2 regions of the Agrobacterium sp. CG674 genome follow, and region 2 is predicted to be linked to the other one. Evidence: riboswitches for the same ligand, from Rfam matches in the RefSeq annotation. Region 2 holds a riboswitch; the other holds the start of a gene.
The links. Region 2 has a riboswitch for S-adenosylmethionine ahead of ACQZ51_RS01850 (O-succinylhomoserine sulfhydrylase). Riboswitches for the same ligand answer to the same signal wherever they lie in the genome.
Positions count from the first base shown of each region.

Region 1 (10,679 bases), on a different contig from region 2:
CCGAGCTTGACGGTGCCGCTATCCGGCTCAAGCTGACCCGTCAACATCTTCAGAAGCGTCGTCTTGCCCGCGCCGTTGGGTCCGACGAAGCCGATGCAATCGCCGCGATGCACGCGCAGGGAAAACGGTGCAACGATGGTGCGATCGCCATAGGATTTCGTAATCGCATCGGCCTCGACCACCAGCTTGCCAGACTCGCGCCCTTCAGCGGCAGTTGCCTGCACAGTACCCTGCGGGCCGTTGTGACCGCGATAGGAGGCGCGCATATCGCGCAACTCGCCCACGCGGCGCATATTGCGCTTGCGCCGGGCGGTTACGCCATAGCGCATCCAGTGCTCTTCGCGCTCGATGGCTTTGCCAAGCTTATGCTGTTCCAGCTCTTCTTCTTCCAGCACCTTGTCGCGCCATTCTTCGAAATGGCCGAAGCCCCGGCTGAGACGGCGCGACTGGCCGCGATCCAGCCAGACGGTGGCTGTGGAGACCTTTTCGAGAAAACGGCGGTCATGGGAAATCAGAACGAGCGCGCTGCGCGTCTGCTGCAACTCGCCTTCCAGCCATTCGATTGTTGGCAGGTCGAGATGGTTGGTCGGCTCATCGAGCATCAGAATGTCAGGCTCAGGCGCCATGACGCGCACAAGTGCTGCGCGTCGGGCTTCGCCGCCGGACAGGCTGGATGGATGTTCAAGACCCGTCAGCCCCAGATGTTCAAGCAGATAAGTGACGCGGTAGGCATCATCACCCGGCCCCAATCCCGCTTCGGCATAGGCCTGCACCGTCTCAAAACCTTCAAAATCCGGTGCCTGTTCCAGATAGCGGATGGTGGCGGACGGATGCCGGAACACCTCACCGGACTGCGCCTCGACCAGACCGCCTGCAATTTTCATCAGCGTGGATTTGCCAGAGCCGTTGCGGCCGACGAGGCAGATGCGATCTCCCGGCTCAACTTGCAGGTTTGCACCATCCAGCAGCGGATTAACGCCAAAGGTCAGCTTGATATCATCGAGTTTCAAAATAGGGGGTGCCACGGTTCAGGCTCCGGTCAAATCATAGGGACGGGCAAGCACGATGGCTTTGCCGCTTTCAAGGCGAAGGCGCAAAGCGCCCTCCGCCACATTGGAAATAGTGCGCGACGAGCCGAAGGCAAGCGCAAAGTCTTCAAGAGGATAGCGCGCATTGTCGATATCCAGCCCCTCCAGCGCGGTAAAACCGGCGATGGAGAACAGGGAACCGGCAGGCAGATCGATGGAGAGGTCACCCGCCAGCAGGGGATAAGCTTCCTCCGTCCCCGATGTCAGGATGACGTCAATACCGCGCTCGGCCAGTGACACGGCATAAAGCAGGTGAAACAGCGCATGATCGGATCTTTCGCCAGCCAGAGCACCGACCAGAATCAGCCGGTTTGCACCCCGAGACAGCGCCTCAGAAACCGCAATCTCGCCATCCGTCACGCCCTTTGCCGCCGGAAAGGGCTGTTGCGGGACATTTTGCCATTGGTACATGAGATCGGCATCGGACGAATCGAAGTCACCGACCCACAGCTCCGGCGTCAGCCCCAGCGGGGCGGCATGACGCATGCCGCTATCTGCCGCAATCGCACGCGCACCGGCCACCGCCTTTTGCAAGCGATCCGTGACGGTGATGTTTCCGCCAAGCAAAATGGTGAAAGGTGTCGAACTCATGCCCTGCCATAGCCCGGAACGGGCCTATAAGGAAAGGCACAAACGCGGACAGGACGGCGATATTGATTTTTAGGCCAGACAGGATTATGACACCTGCCAGTGGTGATTTGCCGACCGGCTTGCGGCCACTTTAAAGAAGTTGCTAAATGGTCGAGGAAATAGGCAATTTCCGAGGACCGGCTGCGATTTCGTTGCCGGTTTTTTTGTTTTCTAGGCCTGTGCTGCCAGGAAAGTGAGAGTTCGAGATGCCGATCAAGATACCCGATACGCTGCCCGCCTTCGAAACCCTCGTGCAAGAGGGTGTGAGGGTGATGACGGAAACGGCGGCGATCCGTCAGGATATCCGCCCGCTTCAGATCGGCCTTCTCAATCTCATGCCGAACAAGATCAAGACCGAGATACAGATGGCGCGGCTTGTGGGTGCATCCCCACTTCAAGTGCAGCTGTCGCTCGTGCGCATCGGCGGCCACCGTGCCAAGAACACACCGGAAGAACATCTCCTGTCCTTTTACGAAACGTGGGAGGAGGTCCGTCACCGCAAGTTCGACGGCTTCATCATCACCGGCGCGCCAGTGGAAACGCTGAACTACGAGGACGTGACCTACTGGAACGAGATGCGTCAAATCCTGGATTGGACGCATACAAATGTTCACTCCACGCTCAACGTGTGCTGGGGCGCTATGGCGGCAATCTATCATTTCCACGGCATTCCCAAGCATGAGCTGAAGGAAAAGGCTTTCGGGGTGTTCCGCCACCGCAACCTGTGCCCTTCATCCATCTATCTCAGCGGCTTTTCCGATGATTTTCAGGTGCCCGTCTCCCGGTGGACTGAGGTTCGCCGTGCGGACATCGAAAAGCATCCCGATCTGGAAATCCTGATGGAGTCAGAGGAAATGGGCGTGTGCCTTGTGCATGAGCGCAAGGGCAAGCGCCTCTATATGTTCAACCATGTGGAATATGATTCCACATCACTCTCGGAAGAGTATTTCCGTGATGTGAATGCGGGCGTACCCATCAAGGTGCCGCATAATTACTTCCCGCATAACGACCCGGATCTGACCCCGCTCAACCGCTGGCGCAGCCATGCCCATCTGTTCTTCGGCAACTGGATCAACGAAATCTACCAGACGACGCCATATGATCTGGCAGATATCGGTAGTGACAAACCATAATTCTGCAATTGCGCGGGCGTTGAAAATAAAGCAACGTCCGGCCCTGTTGATTGATTGGGAGAGTGACACGATGAGCGAAGCTGGCGCACGGGAAGATTTTGGATTCACCGCCAAGGGTGAGAAGGTCGAGCGTGTCACGATTTCCGCTGGCGGCCTGACGGCGAAGGTGATGACCTGGGGCGCGGTCATTCAGGACCTGCGTCTCGATGGGCACCAGCCCGCACTGGTGCTGGGTTTCGACAATTTCGATGACTACCCGAAATACTCTTCCTATTTTGGTGCAACACCGGGCCGCAACGCCAACCGTATCGGCGACGGCAAATTCACGATTGATGGCACCGCGTATCAGCTGGAACTCAACGAAAAGGGCGTGATCCACCTCCACGGCGGCAGCGACAATATCGGCAAGCGCAACTGGATGATCATGGAGCATGGGCAAAACCATGTCGTACTGCAGATTGTCGATCCCGATGGCCGCGCCGGCTATCCAGGCAATTGCACGGTGCGCGCTACCTACACGATCCGCGAGGGCGGCGTGCTATCGGTTGTCTACGAAACAACGACCGACCACCCGACCATCGCCAATGTATGCCAGCACACCTATTTCAATCTGGATGGCGCAGAAACCGCATTGGGGCATGAAATAGAGATCGCCGCCGACCACTATTTGCCGACGGATGAGCGCCAGATACCGACGGGCGAAATCCGCGCCGTTGATGGCACCGAATTCGACCTTCGCTCATCCTTGCCCATGAAGCATATGAAGGATGGCGAGCAGGTTCTTTACGACCACAATTTCTGCCTCTCGCCGGAACGTGTCGCCAAGCGGCATGTCGCGCGCGTTTACGCGCCAGCCTCCAATATCACGCTGGACGTGGCAACGACGGAGCCCGGCGTACAACTCTATTCGGGTTTCAAGCTGAATGCGGCTGTGCCGGGGCTGGATGGTCGTCACTACGGCCCCTTCGCCGGCTTTTGCCTGGAAACCCAGATATGGCCGGATGCCGTCAACCATGACGGTTTTCCAAACGGCATTCTGCGCCCCGGCGAGACGCTGCTGCAGGAAACCGACTATATTTTCAAGAAAGGCTGAACGGCCGAGTTCGGTTCAGTCCAGCACGCAGCCGACATAAGCGCCTGAACCACGGGCGCGCCTTTCGATCAGCCCGGCCAGCCTCTGCATGCCCCGTCCGGGCTTGCTCGCAACGCGATCAATCGGATTGGGCAGCGAGACAGCAAGAAGCGCTGCCTGTCTCGCACTCAGTTTCGAAGCTGAGACCTTGAAGTGGTGCTGGGAAGCCGCCTCGATGCCGTAAATGCCCGGCCCCCATTCCGCGACATTGAGATAAATTTCCATCATCCGCCTTTTTGACCAGATGAAGTCTGACGCAACGGCCAGAGGCAATTCCAGCCCTTTGCGCAGAAACGAGCGCCCATTCCAGAGAAACAGGTTCTTTGCGGTCTGCATGGGTATCGTGCTGGCACCGCGCGTGGATTCGCCCTCCAGCGCGCTGCTCACCACCGTCTGCATCTGATTCCAGTCCACACCGCCATGGGAACAGAACTGCCCGTCTTCAGACATCATCACGGATTGCACAAGGCGTGGCGATATATTCTCCAGCGGCACCCAGCGGCGATCATAGCCCTGAAACGTGACCAGTTCAGCCAGCATGAGTGTGGAAACGGGACGCACAAACGGCAGCGCATAAAGCGGAATGAGAAGATAGGGCAAAACAAGCAAGGCGAGGATAACAAGAAGGACGCGTCTCACCAGGTTTCGAATATCCACCTTCGGTTTACTCCCGCTTTCATCAAGCGTTTCATCGTCCGTCTCGATATCCGGCGTGCTACTCAAATACCTGCCCCCACTTGGCGTCCCCCATTTGGCTGCCGCTTGGAGCCTTTCATATTCCGCATACACCATCAAGGCGAGTCACGATAACGAAGTTCCCCGGTGCCCCACAAAAATGATTGCCAGCCTTTTTCCCCCATGCCAAACAGCCGATATGTTGAGGAAACGGCCAAAATGACATTCGAGACACGCCTGCGCGACAATGCGGCACGAACCGAAACCCTGCTGGGCGAACTGCTGTCAGGCGACAGCCGCACCGGCGAGACGACGCGACCGGCAAACCTTCTGGACGCGATGCGGCACGGCGTGTTGAACGGCGGAAAGCGGCTGCGACCCTTTCTGGTCATCGAGACAGCCCGGCTTCTCGGCGGAAACATGCACGTCGCATTGCGCGTGGGTGCCGCGTTGGAATGCCTGCATTGTTACTCGCTGGTGCATGACGACCTGCCCGCCATGGATGATGATGACCTGCGACGGGGTCAGCCGACCGTTCACAAGAAGTTCGATGAAGCAACCGCGATCCTGGCTGGCGACAGCCTGTTGACGCTGGCCTTCGACATTATCGCCGCACCCGAGACGGAACTACCGGATGACCGCAAGGCCCAGCTCGTTCTGGCCCTGGCAAGAGCGGCCGGCATTGGCGGCATGGCAGGCGGACAGGCGCTCGATCTCTATGCAGAGACGCATCCGCCGGATGAAGCGGGCATCGTGACATTGCAGACGATGAAAACCGGCGCGCTGATCCGCTTTGCCTGCGAAGCTGGCGCCATCATCGCCGGCAGTGACGCCGCCGAGCGCGAAAGACTGCGCCACTACGGCGAAAAAATCGGCCTCGCTTTTCAGCTGGCAGACGATCTTCTTGACCTGACCTCCAATGCCGTGACCATGGGCAAGGCAACCGGCAAGGACGCAGCACGCGGCAAGGGCACACTGGTTGCCCTGCACGGTGCCGAATGGGCCACAACGAGGCTGCGGGAACTGGTGGAAGAAGCTGCCGAACTGCTCGCACCCTATGGCGAAGCGGGTGAGACACTGATCGAAACAGCAAAGTTCGTGGCCGAACGAAAGAGCTGAAACCAGCGGGCGCTCAGCCCACCTGCTCCATAACATCCCATACAATCCTGGCCGGTTTTCCGACCATCTTCAACACGCCCACTCATCGCCTGAGCGCGATGGGAAGACGCGCGTCATCATTTTGCTTGAGAAATCGCCGATGCCGGGTTATGCGTGTTTATGCACGATTCATCCGATTTGCCCTCCCATGTCTAGACCAGATCACTTTGTTGGCGAACGTCAGGCTCTCATTCACGCAGAATTGCTGCGCCATGGCCGGGTGTCCGCGCAGGAACTGGCGCAGAAATTTGCGGTATCCGAGGACACTGTCCGGCGCGATTTGCGCGAAATGTCGGCGCGGGGCGAATGTGAGCGGGTTTATGGCGGTGCGCTGCTGATATCAGGCACCACGATACCACTGAAAACGCGCATGACCCTGATGACGGAACGCAAGGCTGCCATGGGACAGGCTGCGGCTGCGCTGTTGCAGGATGGCATGACTGTCTTTCTCGACGCTGGCTCAACCAATCTGGCGATTGCGCAGCATCTGAGTGCGGATGCGCGATTGACCATCATCACCAACACGCCTGACATTGCGGCCGAACTCACGGGCCGCAACGGGGTCGAGCTCATTCTCATTGGCGGCAGGGTTGATCCGGCTGTCGGCGCTGCCATTGACACAACGGCTATCAAGCAGCTGGAAGACATCAGGCCAGACCTGTGTATCGTCGGCGTCTGCGGCCTATCGCTCATCCAAGGACTGTCTGGCCAAATTTACGAGGATGCGGTCTTCAAGCGACTTGCCTGTCAGGCCAGCACGAGAATTCTCTGCGCCATCACCTCTGAAAAGATCGAAGCCCCCACGGCATTCCATGTGCACCCGCTGACATCCAAGCTGACGCTTGTGCTTGAGGCGGATGCTGACGCCGCAACGGTCGAAACGCTCAGGAAAACCGGCGTCGAAACTGTCCAGGCCAGCGCGTCTTCCCCAGTATCTTCATTTACCCAAACACCAAAGGACCAGTCCCGATGACCGGCTCTACCACGCATCCATCCCCCACATCCCGCACGCCATATATGACGAGGACACGCCTTGGCGTTTCCCTGCTGTTTCTGATGAACGGCTTCATGATGGGGTCATGGGCACCGATGATACCGGAATTTGCCACACGCTTTTCGCTCAGCGAAAGCGAGCTGGGCCTCGTTATCCTTGTCTACGGCCTCGGCTCCCTGTCTTTCATGCCCATCGCAGGCTCCCAGATCGGCCGTCTTGGTTCGCGAACCGTGACGCTTGCCGTGGCTCTCGTCATGGTGCCGACGCTGCTTTTGATCACAATGGCGAACGCATTGTGGGCTGGTGTCATCGCCGTCTTTCTGTTCGGCGGGCTGACGGGAGCAATGGATGTTGCCATGAATGCCAATGCCGTTGTGGTGGAGCGCAGCATGCGCCGCGCCATCATGTCATCCTGCCATGCCTTCTGGAGCCTTGGCGGTCTGCTCGGTGCAGGTCTCGGCGGCCTGCTGATCAACATGACCGGCATTTACGGCCACGCCGTCGCGCTGACGATCATTGCTGCCATCATGCTTGCCGTTGCATGGCCACGGGTTCTGGTGGATCGTCCGCATCCGGAAGAAGAACGGCCAAAGGGTGGCCTACCGCTGACTCCACTCCCCTGGATCATCGGCATCATGGCACTGTTTTCGATGATCCCGGAAGGTGCGATTCTGGACTGGGGCGCGCTTTACCTGCGCAACGAACTCAGCGCATCCGTGACATTGTCGGGCTTCGGCTTTGCGGCCTTCTCAATGACGATGGCAGTCATGCGCTTTGCGGGTGATCTGGTACGAGACCGATTCGGCGCCGTCCGCACCCTGCAATTCTGCTCTGCCATATCGATTGTGGGTCTGCTGATTGCCGGTTTCGCACCCAATGCCTTCATGGCGATTGCAGGCTTTGCCATTGCCGGCATTGGCATTTCCAACATGGTGCCAATTGCTTTCTCGGCAGCGGGCAACATGCCGGGAATGGCACCCGGCATTGCATTGTCCGTGGTCACGACCATGGGATATTCCGGCATTCTTGTTGCCCCGTCAGCCATTGGCTTCATCGCGGAGCATACGGGACTGGCGGTCGTCTTCCTCGGCCTGCCGGTTTTGCATGTCGTGGTTCTGCTTCTCTCCCGCTTGGCCCGCCACGCCGATGGTACAAGCAACCACCACTGACGCAGCACTTTCACCCTCATGACGGCCGGTCTCCAATTTTGCCATGATTGCGGTGAAAGAGGAGTTGATCGCTTCGATATTGACAAGGCTCGCGCCGTGTTACACCTGAATGATCAGACCAACCACAATTGCTCGAGAAAACCATGACGTCACACGCCGATTATGATCCCAAGCCGCGCCGGTCCTCGGTCGCTGTCGATGTCGGTGGCGTGATCGTGGGTGGCGGCGCGCCAGTCGTCGTGCAATCCATGACCAATACGGATACGGCTGACATCGACGCCACCGTGCAGCAGGTGGCCGCACTTTACCGGGCGGGTTCCGAAATCGTGCGCATCACCGTCGACCGTGACGAGAGTGCCGCCGCCGTTCCAAAAATCCGCGACCGCCTTTTGCGCCTTGGCCTAGATGTGCCGCTGGTGGGAGACTTCCATTATATTGGCCACAAGCTTCTGGCAGATCACCCGGCTTGCGCCGAAGCGCTGGCGAAATACCGGATCAATCCGGGCAATGTCGGCTTCAAGGACAAGAAGGACAAGCAGTTCGGCGATATCGTCGAAATGGCGATCCGCTATGACAAGCCAGTGCGCATCGGCGTGAACTGGGGATCGCTGGATCAGGAACTTCTGACCACGCTGATGGACAAGAACAAGGATGAAGGCTTTCCGCTATCGGCCCGTCAGGTCACGCGTGAAGCCATTGTTCAGTCAGCGCTGATTTCCGCAGAGCTTGCCGAAGAAATCGGCCTGCCGCGCAATCGCATCATTTTGTCGGCGAAGGTCAGCCAGGTTCAGGATCTGATCGCCGTCTATTCCATGCTGTCGGAACGCTCCAACCATGCGCTGCATCTGGGCCTCACCGAAGCGGGCATGGGCTCAAAGGGCATCGTCGCCTCCTCCGCCGCCATGGGTTACGTGCTGCAACACGGCATTGGCGATACGATCCGCGTGTCCTTGACGCCGGAGCCAAACGGAGACCGCACCCGCGAAGTGCAGGTCGCGCAGGAAATCCTGCAGGTCATGGGCTTTCGCCAGTTCGTTCCGGTCGTTGCAGCCTGTCCGGGCTGTGGCCGCACGACGTCCACCGTGTTTCAGGAACTCGCCCAGAACATCCAAAACGATCTGCGCAAGAACATGCCGGTCTGGCGTGATAAATATCCGGGCGTCGAAGCGCTGAACGTCGCCGTCATGGGCTGCATCGTCAACGGTCCGGGCGAAAGCAAGCATGCCGATATCGGAATTTCGCTGCCCGGCACCGGCGAAAACCCGGCCGCTCCCGTCTTCATTGATGGCGAAAAGGCCCTGACCCTGCGCGGACCTGATATCGCCAAAGATTTCGAGGCACTCGTCATCGACTATATCGAAAAACGTTTCGGCCAAAAAGACGCAGCCGAGTAGGTTTCGACCGTGAAAATGCCGGAATTCATCTGTCTTACCTTACGTGAACTCACGGAGCACTGGAATTCATGATCAAGAAGTTTGTCGTTCTTGCGCTTGCCGCAACCTATCTTTCCGCCTGCACCACCACCGACCCCTACACAGGTGAGCAGAAGGTTTCCAACATGGCGGGTGGTGCCGGTATCGGCGCTCTGGCCGGTGCTGTCGGCGGCCTGGTCATCGGCGGCGGCAACAAGGGCCGCAACGCTTTGATCGGCGCTGGCATTGGCGCTCTGGCCGGTGGTGCCATCGGCGGTTACATGGACAATCAGGAATCCGAACTGCGCCAGCAGCTTCAGGGAACCGGTGTATCTGTGACCCGTCGTGGCGATAGCATCGTTCTCAACATGCCGTCCAACGTGACCTTCGCGACAGATCAGGATCAGGTTATCCCGCCATTCTACCCAACGCTCAACTCGGTCGCGATCGTTCTGAACAAGTTCAACAAGACCTATATCGACATTAACGGCCATACCGATTCGACCGGCAGCCTGGCGCATAACCAGCAATTGTCCGAACGTCGCGCGGCGTCCGTCGCCAACTATCTCGGAGATCGTGGCGGTGTCGATCAGCGCCGTATCTCGACCATGGGCTTTGGCCCCTCGCAGCCGGTTGCTTCCAACGCCTCAGCAGATGGCCGCGCTCAGAACCGCCGCGTCGAAGTCCTGATCTCGCCGCTGACACAGAACTGATTTCCCGACACGTCTTAACCGATAGACCTGTTCAGCAAAAAGCCCACCAACCGGTGGGCTTTTTGTTTGTATTGACTGCGTCCAAGCTTATTCGCCGTAAGCGATCAGCAAATCCTTGGCATCAATCTGATCGCCGGGCTTGACCAGAACTTCGACAACCTTGCCGTCCCGTTCGGCGTGAAGCGCGGTTTCCATTTTCATGGCCTCGATAGACACCAGCACGTCGCCCGCCTTCACATCCTGCCCCTGATTGACAAAGACGCGGGAGATAACGCCCGGCATCGGTGCGCCGACATGCGCGGCATTGCCGGGCTCGGACTTGCGGCGAACGGCAGAACCCGTGGCGCCATGGGCGCGGTCCGGCACCTTGATGCGGCGCGGCTGGCCGTTGATTTCGAAGAACACCGTGACCATGCCCTTATCATCAATGCCCGATGAAGCCTGATTGACGATGACGAGTGTTTTGCCGCGCTCAATATCGGCAAACAGCTCTTCGCCATCTTCCATGCCGTAGAAATAAGCATGGGTCGGCAAGACCGACACAGGACCGTACGTATCCGAGGCCAGCGCAAAAT
Region 1 covers NZ_JBNWDZ010000005.1:196,246-206,924, reverse strand. Annotated here, with positions in the region: gene ACQZ51_RS15810 (ABC-F family ATP-binding cassette domain-containing protein) at 1-1,025, opposite strand, end outside; gene ACQZ51_RS15805 (thiamine diphosphokinase) at 1,029-1,679, opposite strand; SAM riboswitch at 1,769-1,845, shown strand; gene metA (homoserine O-acetyltransferase MetA) at 1,925-2,851, shown strand; gene ACQZ51_RS15795 (aldose epimerase family protein) at 2,922-3,944, shown strand; gene mtgA (monofunctional biosynthetic peptidoglycan transglycosylase) at 3,960-4,706, opposite strand; gene ACQZ51_RS15785 (polyprenyl synthetase family protein) at 4,878-5,777, shown strand; gene ACQZ51_RS15780 (DeoR/GlpR family DNA-binding transcription regulator) at 5,965-6,789, shown strand; gene ACQZ51_RS15775 (MFS transporter) at 6,786-7,979, shown strand; gene ispG (flavodoxin-dependent (E)-4-hydroxy-3-methylbut-2-enyl-diphosphate synthase) at 8,123-9,373, shown strand; gene ACQZ51_RS15765 (OmpA family protein) at 9,442-10,104, shown strand; gene pyc (pyruvate carboxylase) at 10,192-10,679, opposite strand, start outside.
Region 1: linked by a shared signal. The riboswitch ahead of metA (homoserine O-acetyltransferase MetA) and the one ahead of ACQZ51_RS01850 (O-succinylhomoserine sulfhydrylase) in region 2 are both predicted to bind S-adenosylmethionine.

Region 2 (10,679 bases):
GTGCAGCGCCGCATGATCCCGAGGCTCTGAATGCCGTGACGTCTGGCCGCTCTTGCTGCCCCAAAGTCCTCTTACCGGTACGCCGGTTCAATCCCCGATGACAAACTGACAAATCAATCGCCATCTCCTTGGTGAAGCCTTCGCCTGTGCACCTTTGCGCTGACGCATTGCTTTGTCCAAGTCGAAAAAAAAACGCAACAAAAAAGCGGGCCAAAGGCCCGCTCATTTTATTGCGTCGAACTGCGAGCCTTAGGCTCTGCGGCGTTCGCTTACCGGCTGGTAAGCCAGCTTTGCGTGGAAGCGGCAGTACGGCGAGGACTCAGAAGCGTCACAGCCGCAGAAGTGGAAGTCGTCCTTCAGCGGGTCGCCAACTGGCCACTTGCAGGTGCGTTCCGTCAGTTCCGTCAGGGTCAGGCGCAGCGATGTCGGCAGCGTGGAATTGCTGACCGGCACATATTCGAGAATCCGTGGTGCATCCGTCTCCGCATCGTCCTTCTGGACGTTGGCGTCTGCTGCGCGTGTGTTGGCGCGGGCAGGGGCAACGCGGCCCTGGAAAGTGGCTGCGCGGGGTGCCGCAGCAGAAGGTGCAGTCGTCGCTGCCGGACGCTTTGCAGCGGGACGAGCGGTTGCAACTGTGCCGCCAGCCTTGGCGCGGCCTGGAAGGTTCAAACGATGGACTTTACCGATGACGGCGTTGCGGCTGACGCCTCCGAGCTGGGCGGCAATCTGGCTGGCGCTGAGGCCTTCAGACCACAGCCGTTTCAGTCTTTCGACCCGTTCATCAGTCCAGTTCATGCCGTGTCTCCGCTGGTCGCGAAGGCAGAATCATTCTGCTGTGCCGTGGAGTGAACCACGCGCAGAGTATCCGCCAGATTGTAGGTGACTAGGTCCGCCGCTTGCGATCTAGTAATTGAGAGTTAACCTAATCGTCGGCAGACTCCGTGACAAGAGTCGGGAGAATCATCTGGAATCGATTTTCCGGTTTTCCCCAACTTGCTGTGTTTGTGAGTCAGAAAAGCAACACCTAGTGTGCGCCATATCAGCCCCTACAACAGCTTGAGAATGCCTGAAAATGAGGACATTTGTTGACATCCTAAGGCGAAGTGACAATAGTGCCCTCGCAGTACGAGGATACCCCAAGCCGCCGCGAGGCGGCATTTTTGATTTTCAGGCACGGGATAACCGGTAAGACCCATTGACAGCGCCCTTTATGCGCAAGGAGTGAGACAGCCATGGCCGACACTGCGCCATTGTTCGATACGTTTTCCAGAGCACCCTTGCGGTTTGAGCGAGGAGAGGGCGTTTGGCTCATCACCGAGACCGGCGAACGATATCTGGACTTCGGTGCGGGCGTGGCCGTCACATCGGTTGGCCACAGCCATCCGCGCCTGGTCGAAGCCCTGAAAGGTCAGGTCGAGAAGGTCTGGCACCTATCCAATCTCTATGAGATTGCCGGTCAGGAAACGCTGGCCAAGCGGCTGACGGATGCAACTTTTGCGGACAAGGTGTTCTTCACCAATTCGGGTGCGGAATCGCTGGAATGCGCGATCAAGACGGCCCGTCGCTACCACTACACGCACGGCCATCCTGAAAAATTCCGCATCATTACCTTTGAAGGCGCGTTCCACGGACGCACGCTGGCAACCATCGCGGCTGGCGGGCAGCAGAAGTACATCGAGGGTTTCGGACCAAAAGTTGAAGGCTTCGATCAGGTGCCGTTCAACGATCTGGACGCCCTGAAGGCTGCGATCGGGCCCGAAACGGCTGCCCTGTTGATCGAGCCTATCCAAGGCGAGGGCGGTGTTCGCCCCGTTGCCCCTGAGTTCCTACGTTCCCTGCGCGCTTTGTGCGAAGAGCACGGCCTGCTGTTGATCTACGATGAGGTGCAGACAGGCGTTGGCCGCACAGGCAAGTTCTTTGCCCATGAGTGGTCCGGTGTCACGCCTGATATCATGGCCGTGGCCAAGGGCATCGGCGGCGGCTTTCCGTTCGGCGCCTGCCTTGCAACGGCGGAAGCTGCATCCGGCATGACGGCTGGCGTTCACGGCACGACCTATGGCGGCAATCCGCTGGCCATGGCGTGCGGAAATGCGGTGCTGGATATCATTCTGGCCGATGGCTTTCTTGAGCATGTGCGGGATGTGACGTTGATATTCCGCCAGGGCCTTGCATCGTTGAAGGATCGCTACCCCGACGTGATCGAGGAGATCCGAGGCGAGGGGCTGCTGATCGGTATCAAGGCGAAGATGCCGTCGTCCGATCTGCTGCACGCCATACGCGCCGAGCACCTCTTGGGTGTTCCCGCTGGTGATAACGTCATTCGTATTCTGCCGCCGCTTGTTGTAACGGCTGAAGAAGCGCGTGAAGGATTGGCCCGGATTGAACGTGCGGCGGAAAGCCTCACGACGAAAACCGCAAAAAGCGCCTGAATGCGCATAGTCAGGTGCGCGCCCAAGGCGCCACCTGCATCGATGGGACTGTATTGAAATGGCATCAGCAAAGCATTTTCTAGACCTTTCGGCCGTCGGCTCTGAGGACCTGCGGGTCATTCTGGATGACGCGCGTGCACGCAAGATTGCGACCAAGAACGGCACGGCGGAAAAGCCGCTGGCTGGCAAGATGCTGGCGATGATTTTCGAAAAACCATCCACCCGTACCCGCGTTTCCTTTGATGTTGGCATGCGCCAGCTGGGTGGCGAGACGCTGTTTCTCTCCGGCACGGAAATGCAGCTTGGCCGCGCTGAAACCATTGGCGATACGGCAAAGGTTCTGTCGCGCTATGTGGATGCCATCATGATCCGCACGACAGACCATTCGCGTCTGCTGGAGCTTGCCGAACATGCAACCGTGCCAGTCATCAACGGTCTGACGGATGATACGCATCCCTGCCAGATCATGGCGGATATCCTGACCTTTGAAGAGCATCGCGGCCCGATCAAGGGCAAGACCATCGCCTGGACGGGTGATGGCAACAATGTGCTGCATTCGCTGGTGGAAGGTGCTGCCCGCTTTGGCTACCGCATGAACATGGCGGTGCCGATGGGGTCTGAGCCCCATGACCGTTTCATGAACTGGGCGCGCAACAATGGCGGCGAAGTGAAACTGTACCATGATGCGCAGCGCGCCGTCGAAGGTGCCGATTGCGTGATCACCGATACCTGGGTCTCCATGAACCAGGAACACAAGGCCCGCGGCCACAACATTTTCCAGCCCTATCAGGTCAATGCCGCGCTGATGGGCAAGGCCAATGAAGATGCGCTGTTCATGCACTGCCTGCCTGCCCATCGTGGCGAGGAAGTGACCGACGACGTTATCGATGGCCCGCAGTCTGTGGTGTTCGATGAGGCGGAAAACCGTCTGCACGCGCAAAAGGCCATCATCGCCTGGTGCATGGGCGTTATCTGATCTGACCGGGTGCCGTTGAGGCAAGCCATGCGGGGTGCTTGAATATCCGGCATGGCTTCCTATTTGTAGCACCAAGCACGTGCTGCCGGACTTCATCGGCAGCTTTCATCAATGTTTCACCGCAATACCCGGCCGGACGTGGTTCCGTTTTCACCTCCGCCGGTTTATCTATGCGGTAACAGCATCATGCCCGCTGGCCAATTTCGCCCGCCGCCTTATCTGGCGGTGTGGCTGTGCGCAGTTGGGGCACCTAGGAGTAAGTGATATGGCAGATGTGACGGTCGATCTGGACACCCTCGAATTCGCTGGCGACGACAAGGTCGTTCCCTTTCAGGTGGAAGGGCTGGATGTGCGCGGCCGCGCCGTGCAGGTTGGGCCGCTGCTGAACGCTATTCTGGACCGGCATGAATATCCGCCGGTTGTCGCACGCCTGCTGGCTGAAGCGGTGGTCTTGACCGCGCTCATCGGCACATCGCTGAAGTTTTCCGGCAAGCTGACGGTCCAGACCAAGAGCGACGGCCCCGTGGACCTGCTGGTTGCCGATTTTACCGCGCCTGAAAACATGCGCGCCTATGCCCGCTTCGATGAGGAGCGGTTGGCGCAGGCGACGGCTGAAGGAAAGACTTCACCAGAACAGTTGCTGGGTGCCGGTATTCTCGCCTTCACCATCGATCAGGGTGTGGGCATGCAGCCCTATCAGGGCATCGTTCCGCTGGATGGTTCGACGCTTGAAGAAATCGCAGGCGTCTATTTCCGTCAGTCGGAGCAATTGCCGACCCGTGTGCGCTTGGGCGTTGCCGAGCTGTTTGACCGTGATGAGGAAGGTAAACCCCGCCACGGCTGGCGTGCTGGCGGGCTCATCGCGCAATTTTTGCCGCAGGCACCGGAGCGTTTGCGCCAGCGGGATCTACACGGCGGCGATGGCGATGAGAACAATGTCGACTATGCCGTAGATGATGCCTGGAATGAAGCGGTTGCCCTGATCGACACTGTCGATACGGATGAACTGACCGATCCGCAGGTGCCAGCGGAAAAGCTGCTTTATCGCCTGTTTCACGAGCAGGGCGTGCGGGTTTACGATCCGCAGCTGATCCTTGATCGCTGCAACTGCTCGCGTGACAAGATCAAGGGTGTTCTCTCAGGCTTCTCAGCCGATGAGATCCGCGACAGTCAGGAAGACGGCGTGATTTCCGTGACCTGCGAGTTCTGCTCCACCACCTACCGCTATTCGGTGGATGAGCTGGAAGCTGCGGAGTGACAATGATGTGCCGGATCTGAAAAGGTCCGGCACACTGTCGGGCCTTAGTTCAGCACGCGCATCAGCCCCGGGCTGTCCAGCGAGAACGCGGGGATAGCCACGGTGAAGACTTCTCCGGCGTCAGACTGCATCTCGTAATGGCCGAACATCATGCCGGATGGCGTGTCCAGCGGGCAGCCGGATGAATATTCGTAAGTGCCACCGGGCTCCAGATGCGGCTGTTCGCCGATCACGCCGGGGCCGGACACTTCGTCCACCTGTCCATTTTCATCGGTGATATGCCAATAGCGGTTGACCAGCGTCACGCCGATCTCGGAATTGTTGGAAATCACAACGGTGTAGCCCCAGACATATCGGCTGTCAGCCGGGTCGGACTGCTCTTCAAGATAATAGGGGTCGACTGTGACCTCGATATCTCTTGTTAGCGCACGGTACATTACGGGACCTTAAGTAATTGGTTGTCCAGACATTCTACACTACAGGCGACGCCTATCGTCAATAAACCGTAAGGCGATATTAGCGTGGCAGCCCAAAACAATGCACGTTTCGGCTGGCATGGATTGCTCCACGGCTCATTTGGGTGGTTGAGTGTAACAGGTCTGGACCGAAGATGTTCCTTGTTTCCATGGCGTCAAATCGATCTAAGAGCGATCGCCATGGCAAACGGCCCGGTCGCAATGCCGGGCCATCCGTGTTTCTCAGGCAGAGACTGCGGCAATTGCCGCCGCAAAATCCTCCAGCAGATCGTCGGTATCTTCAATGCCGCAGGAAAGGCGCAGCGTGCCACCGGACATGCCGAGTTCGGCGCGCGCCTCATCCGTCAGGTTCTTGTGTGTGGTCGTGGCAGGGTGGGTAATCAGGCTTTTCGCATCGCCCAGATTGTTGGAAATCTTGACGATTTCAAGCGCGTTCTGCAACTTGAATGCCGCTTCCTTGCCACCCTTCAGCTCAAAGCATACCAGCGTCGAACCGCCAGTCATCTGCTTGGCAATGATATCGGCCTGCGGATGGTCTGCGCGACCGGGATAGATGACCTTGGCGACCTTGGTCTGCTCGGCCAGAAAATCAGCGATCTTTGCAGCGTTCGCCGTCTGCTGGCGCACGCGCAGCGGCAGGGTCTCGATGCCTTTCAGCAGGGTCCATGCGTTGAACGGCGACATGGCCGGGCCGGTGTGGCGGAAGTAATCCTGAAGCTCTTCCTCGATCCACTTCTTGTCGGACAGAACAACACCGCCAAGGCAGCGTCCCTGACCGTCAATATGCTTGGTTGCCGAATAGACGACGATATGGGCGCCCAGTTCCAGCGGCTTCTGGAAAAGCGGCGTGGCAAACACGTTATCGACCAGCAATTTGGCGCCGACCTGGTTTGCAAGCTTCGCAACGCCTGCGATATCAATGACTTCAAGCGTGGGGTTGGTGGGGCTTTCAAGGAAGAACAGCTTGGTGTTCGGCTGTATCGCCTTTTCCCAGTTCGCAAGATCACGCCCGTCAACCAGCGTGCATTCAATGCCGTAGCGCGGAGCAAGCGTTTCGACAACCCAGCGGCAGGAGCCGAACAGAGCGCGGGCCGCAACGATATGGTCGCCGGCCTTCAGCTGGCACATGATGGCGGCAGTAACGGCAGCCATGCCGGATGCCGTGGCGCGCGCATCTTCAGCACCTTCTAGCAGGCACATGCGCTTTTCAAACATGTCATTGGTAGGGCTGGCGTAGCGGGCGTAGATGAAGCCCTCCGTCTCGCCCTTGAAGCGCGCTTCGGCGGCTTCGGAATTTTCATAGACAAAGCCTTGCGTGAGGTAGATGGCTTCGGATGTTTCGCCATATGGAGAACGCAGGGTGCCGCCGTGTACCAACTGTGTTGCCGGGCGCCATTTCTTGCTCATGTCATCACCTTACAAACAAAAAAACCGGTCGCAATAGCGGACCGGTTACAAGCGCACCCGGTCTTTTTAGCCATTTGTTTAACGTGGCTGCAAGCCGACCGGCCAAATCACCACGGGATAAGTTGCCTTAAACCCGTTAACGACTTGCGTCAATGCTTGGCTTTTGGTTTTGTCGCCGTGAAAAGGGATGATAAAAAGATGACGAGAACGACGGGCATATTGGCAGATGGCGCGATCCGCGAACTGTTCGCATCTGGCCAATTGGCCAGCGAACGGCCATTGGATCAGGACCAGATACAGCCCGCCAGCCTCGATCTTCGCCTCGGCGCAAAGGCTTATCGTGTGCGCGCCAGCTTCATGCCCGGCCCCTCGACGAAAGTCATCGAAAAGCTGACCCGGCTCAGCCTGCACGAGATTGATCTGCGCGAAGGCGCTGTTCTGGAAACCGGCTGCGTCTACATCGTGCCGCTGATGGAGGCGCTGGCGCTTCCGGCTGACATGGCAGCCTCGGCCAATCCGAAAAGCTCGACCGGACGCCTCGATATATTCACCCGCGTCATCACCGATTATGCGCAGGAATTCGACAAGATCCCGGCAGGCTACCACGGCCCGCTCTACCTCGAAATCAGCCCGCGCACATTCCCCATCGTCGTGCGCCAGGGCTCACGCCTGTCGCAGATACGCTTCCGCATCGGCCATGCCTTGCTAGCGGAAACGCAGTTGCTGGCGCTGCATGAAAGTGAAACGCTGGTCGCCAGCGAAACGCCCAATGTCTCCGGCGGCGGCATTGCTTTGTCCATCGACCTTGAAGGTTTCGGGGAAACGGGCCTGATCGGCTATCGCGGCAAGCACCATACGGCGGTGGTGGATGTCGACCAGAAGGCCGCCCATGATGTGCTCGATTTCTGGGAGCCGATCTATTCCAGAGGCCGCGCCGAACTCATCCTCGATCCCGATGAATTCTACATCCTCGTCTCGCGCGAAGCCGTTCACGTGCCACCGCTTTACGCCGCCGAAATGACACCCTATGACCCGCTGGTCGGTGAATTTCGTGTGCACTATGCCGGCTTCTTCGACCCCGGCTTCGGCCATGCCAGCGCCGGCGGCACAGGCAGCCGCGCCGTGCTTGAAGTTAGAAGCCACGAAGTGCCCTTCATCCTCGAACACGGCCAGATCGTCGGGCGCCTCGTCTATGAGCATATGCTGACAAGACCCGAAGGCCTCTATGGAACAGGCCTCGGCTCCAACTATCAGGCCCAGGGCCTCAAGCTCTCAAAACACTTCAAGGCTGAGTAGCCCCTTCTTGACAGGCCGGCCAAACTGCCCGAAGTTTCAATCGCGCGGGTGTAGCTCAATGGTAGAGCAGCAGCTTCCCAAGCTGAATACGAGGGTTCGATTCCCTTCACCCGCTCCAGTCGTTTTTTGAGAAAGCTCAATCAGGCGAACAGTCGGTGCGATTCCTGAAAGTGCCAAGGACGCTTGGTCACCACCTGCGCGTGTGGTGGGCCGTCAAACATGCGCTGTTGCGTCTGCATCGTCGTTGAAATACTTGAGCAGTTCTTTCGATCTTCATTTCTGTTTTCATTGCATTTTAAAACGGCATATCACGCCACGTTACAAAGCGTATGTCTGCCGGTTCGCATTTTCAGGCTCGCATGTTTTTCAAACAGGTCAGACAGCTGCTTCCCGTTCTGGTGACGGCAGGCATGGTTATTGGGGTGCATGGGCTGCAACTGACTTTGGTTGCCGTGCGCGGTGCGTCTCATGGGTTTTCTGTCACGCTCATCGGGGTCATGAGTGCGGTTTACAGCCTGGGTTTTGCCGTGGGGTGCCTGTGGGCCACGCGGCTTTTTGGCCGGTTCTCCCACGGCCAGATCTTCAAGATATTGGTGACGGTTGCGGCGGCGGTGGCAGCGATGATGGCGTTGACGGCTGATCCGCTCATCTGGATCGGCCTGCGGTTGGTATCAGGTTTCGCCTATGCGGGTCTGCTGGCCTTGATTGAAGGTTATATCAACGCCAATGCCGCCAATTCCCATCGGGCGCAGATATTGTCGATCTACCGCTTTGTCACTCTGGGTGCGGTGGCTGCGGCACAATACGCCATTCCCCTTGTTGGCGTGAACAGTTCCGCGCTTTTTCCGCTGATATCGGCTGTCCTGATCGCAACGCAGCTTCCATTTTCTCGCGTTAAAACCGCTGGCTCTGCCGCTGCGATAACTCTTCGTTTTGATCTTTGCAGCGCCTGGCGCATCAGCCCTCTGGCCGTCCTGGGCGCTATCGCGGCGGGCATGACGGCGACCACCTTTCGCTCCACCGGGCCGGTCTACGCGCACCTGGTCGGCATGACACCAGCCGGTATCGCAACCTTCATGAGTGCGGGTCTGATGGGCGGGCTCGTCCTGCAATATCCTCTCGCCTTCTTTTCAGATCGCATCAACCGCATAGCGGTTATCGTGGTCACGCTCATGGGTGCGGTGGCCGTGGCGGGGTTTCTTGCAGCCTTTGCTGATACCAACACGATGCTCAACATGATCGGCATCGCCATCTTCGGGGCATTCAGTTTTCCGGTCTATGCCCTGTGTTCTGCGCATGGACATGATCGTGCAGGCAAGGGCCATGAAAACGTCGCCCTGGCGGCATCCCTGCTGTTCTTCGTGTCTGTGGGCGGCGCGCTCGGCCCCTTGCTCGTCTCCGCCCTCATGCAGCATGCGGGGCATGCGGCATTCTTCCTTTACATGATCTCTGTTCACGGATTCATGGGTGCCTATGCCGTCTATGCTTTGACGACAGGCGGTTTGAACAGAAGCGGGGTAAAGCCCTAGGCGTTCGTCAGCGCCCTGATCCACCCATCAAAATCAGCGGCGGATTTGCTGTCTTTTGCCGCCTGCGTTTCGCTGAGTTGACGCCGGTACTGGCCGGGAGACATGGCGAAAAGGTCTGAAAATGTTCGTATGGCGTGGCTTTCGCTGGCAAAGCCGACCTGGTGACACAGAGTGCCCACGCTGAAGCGACCCATATCCGGTCGTGCAAGCAACTGGCGCAGCTTCGTTGCTCTGGCCTTTTGTATGTGGCGGGAAATGCCGCCCGCAGACTTGAAAAGATCATAGAGACGTGTGCGGGAAAGATTGGCTTTTTTGCTCAGCCATTCGGGAGAGAGGTTGCGGTCGGCGATGTGCGCATCGATCAAAAGCCGCACACGTTCCACGGCATCGTTGGGGTCCTTGGGTTGCGCAGTGTTGCTCGTGTCCAGCGCCATGGCCAGCGCCTGCCGAAACATCTGCGTCACGCGCCCGGCAGCGGCCATGTCATGCTGCAAGGGGCGCCGCACCAGTGATGCCATGAGGTCGGCCAGAATGAAGGCGTTGCCACCATTGAGAACCGTGCCGTGCAGGTTGCGGGCGTCCGTATCCACGGTGCTGACCAGATCTGCCGCAACAGAAAACGTGACATAGTGACAGTCTGTCATCATCGTGCGTTGCGCTTGTGTGGTGTCGAAGAGAACAATGTCTCCTGCCGCAACAGAGCGCGTCGCGTTCGGCGTTTCCACCTCTAACTGGCCTGAAAGATTGAGCTGCAAGGTAAAATGTTCGAACCCGTCCGCGCTTGCCCGGCGCAGGGAGCGTTCATGCGCAACATCATTCAGCTTGCGCTCGAACATCACGAGCTTCCCCAGGCGCGATGCCTTCACCCAGCCACGGAACCCAGGGCCATTGGTGCTGACATCAGAGCCTCCCGCATAAAGATCGCGATAGGCATCAAAACTGTCTTGAGGCTGCAGGGCCGCACTGTCGAACACGAAGGATGTCATAATAAGCCTTGAAACATTATAATATTCAAAAATACTATTTTCTCATGCAGTTAGTATAAAATAAGAAAAATGATCCAATAATCTTTTTATACTTCGTTGTCCCGCAACAAATCGCCTGACGGGACGTCCAGACAATGAATGCGGACGCTCAGACATATTCGAAAACCAGCGATACTGATAGATTTGCCGCAGATTTTTTATATCCGCGTTGAATCTAAACTATGCGGTTGCAGCAATATGCAGGGGAATGAAGCGAAATGACGATCACATTTGGTAAGCCGGATCATGGCGTTGCGAGAAACACGCGCAGGCTTTTCAGCAC
Region 2 covers NZ_JBNWDZ010000001.1:368,368-379,046, forward strand. Annotated here, with positions in the region: gene ACQZ51_RS01825 (GcrA family cell cycle regulator) at 250-795, opposite strand; gene ACQZ51_RS01830 (acetylornithine transaminase) at 1,233-2,429, shown strand; gene argF (ornithine carbamoyltransferase) at 2,488-3,405, shown strand; gene ACQZ51_RS01840 (Hsp33 family molecular chaperone) at 3,671-4,663, shown strand; gene apaG (Co2+/Mg2+ efflux protein ApaG) at 4,708-5,100, opposite strand; gene ACQZ51_RS01850 (O-succinylhomoserine sulfhydrylase) at 5,362-6,546, opposite strand; SAM riboswitch at 6,592-6,670, opposite strand; gene ACQZ51_RS01855 (2'-deoxycytidine 5'-triphosphate deaminase) at 6,745-7,842, shown strand; tRNA gene ACQZ51_RS01860 (tRNA-Gly) at 7,887-7,960, shown strand; gene ACQZ51_RS01865 (MFS transporter) at 8,202-9,371, shown strand; gene ACQZ51_RS01870 (AraC family transcriptional regulator) at 9,368-10,357, opposite strand; gene ACQZ51_RS01875 (autotransporter domain-containing protein) at 10,615-10,679, shown strand, end outside.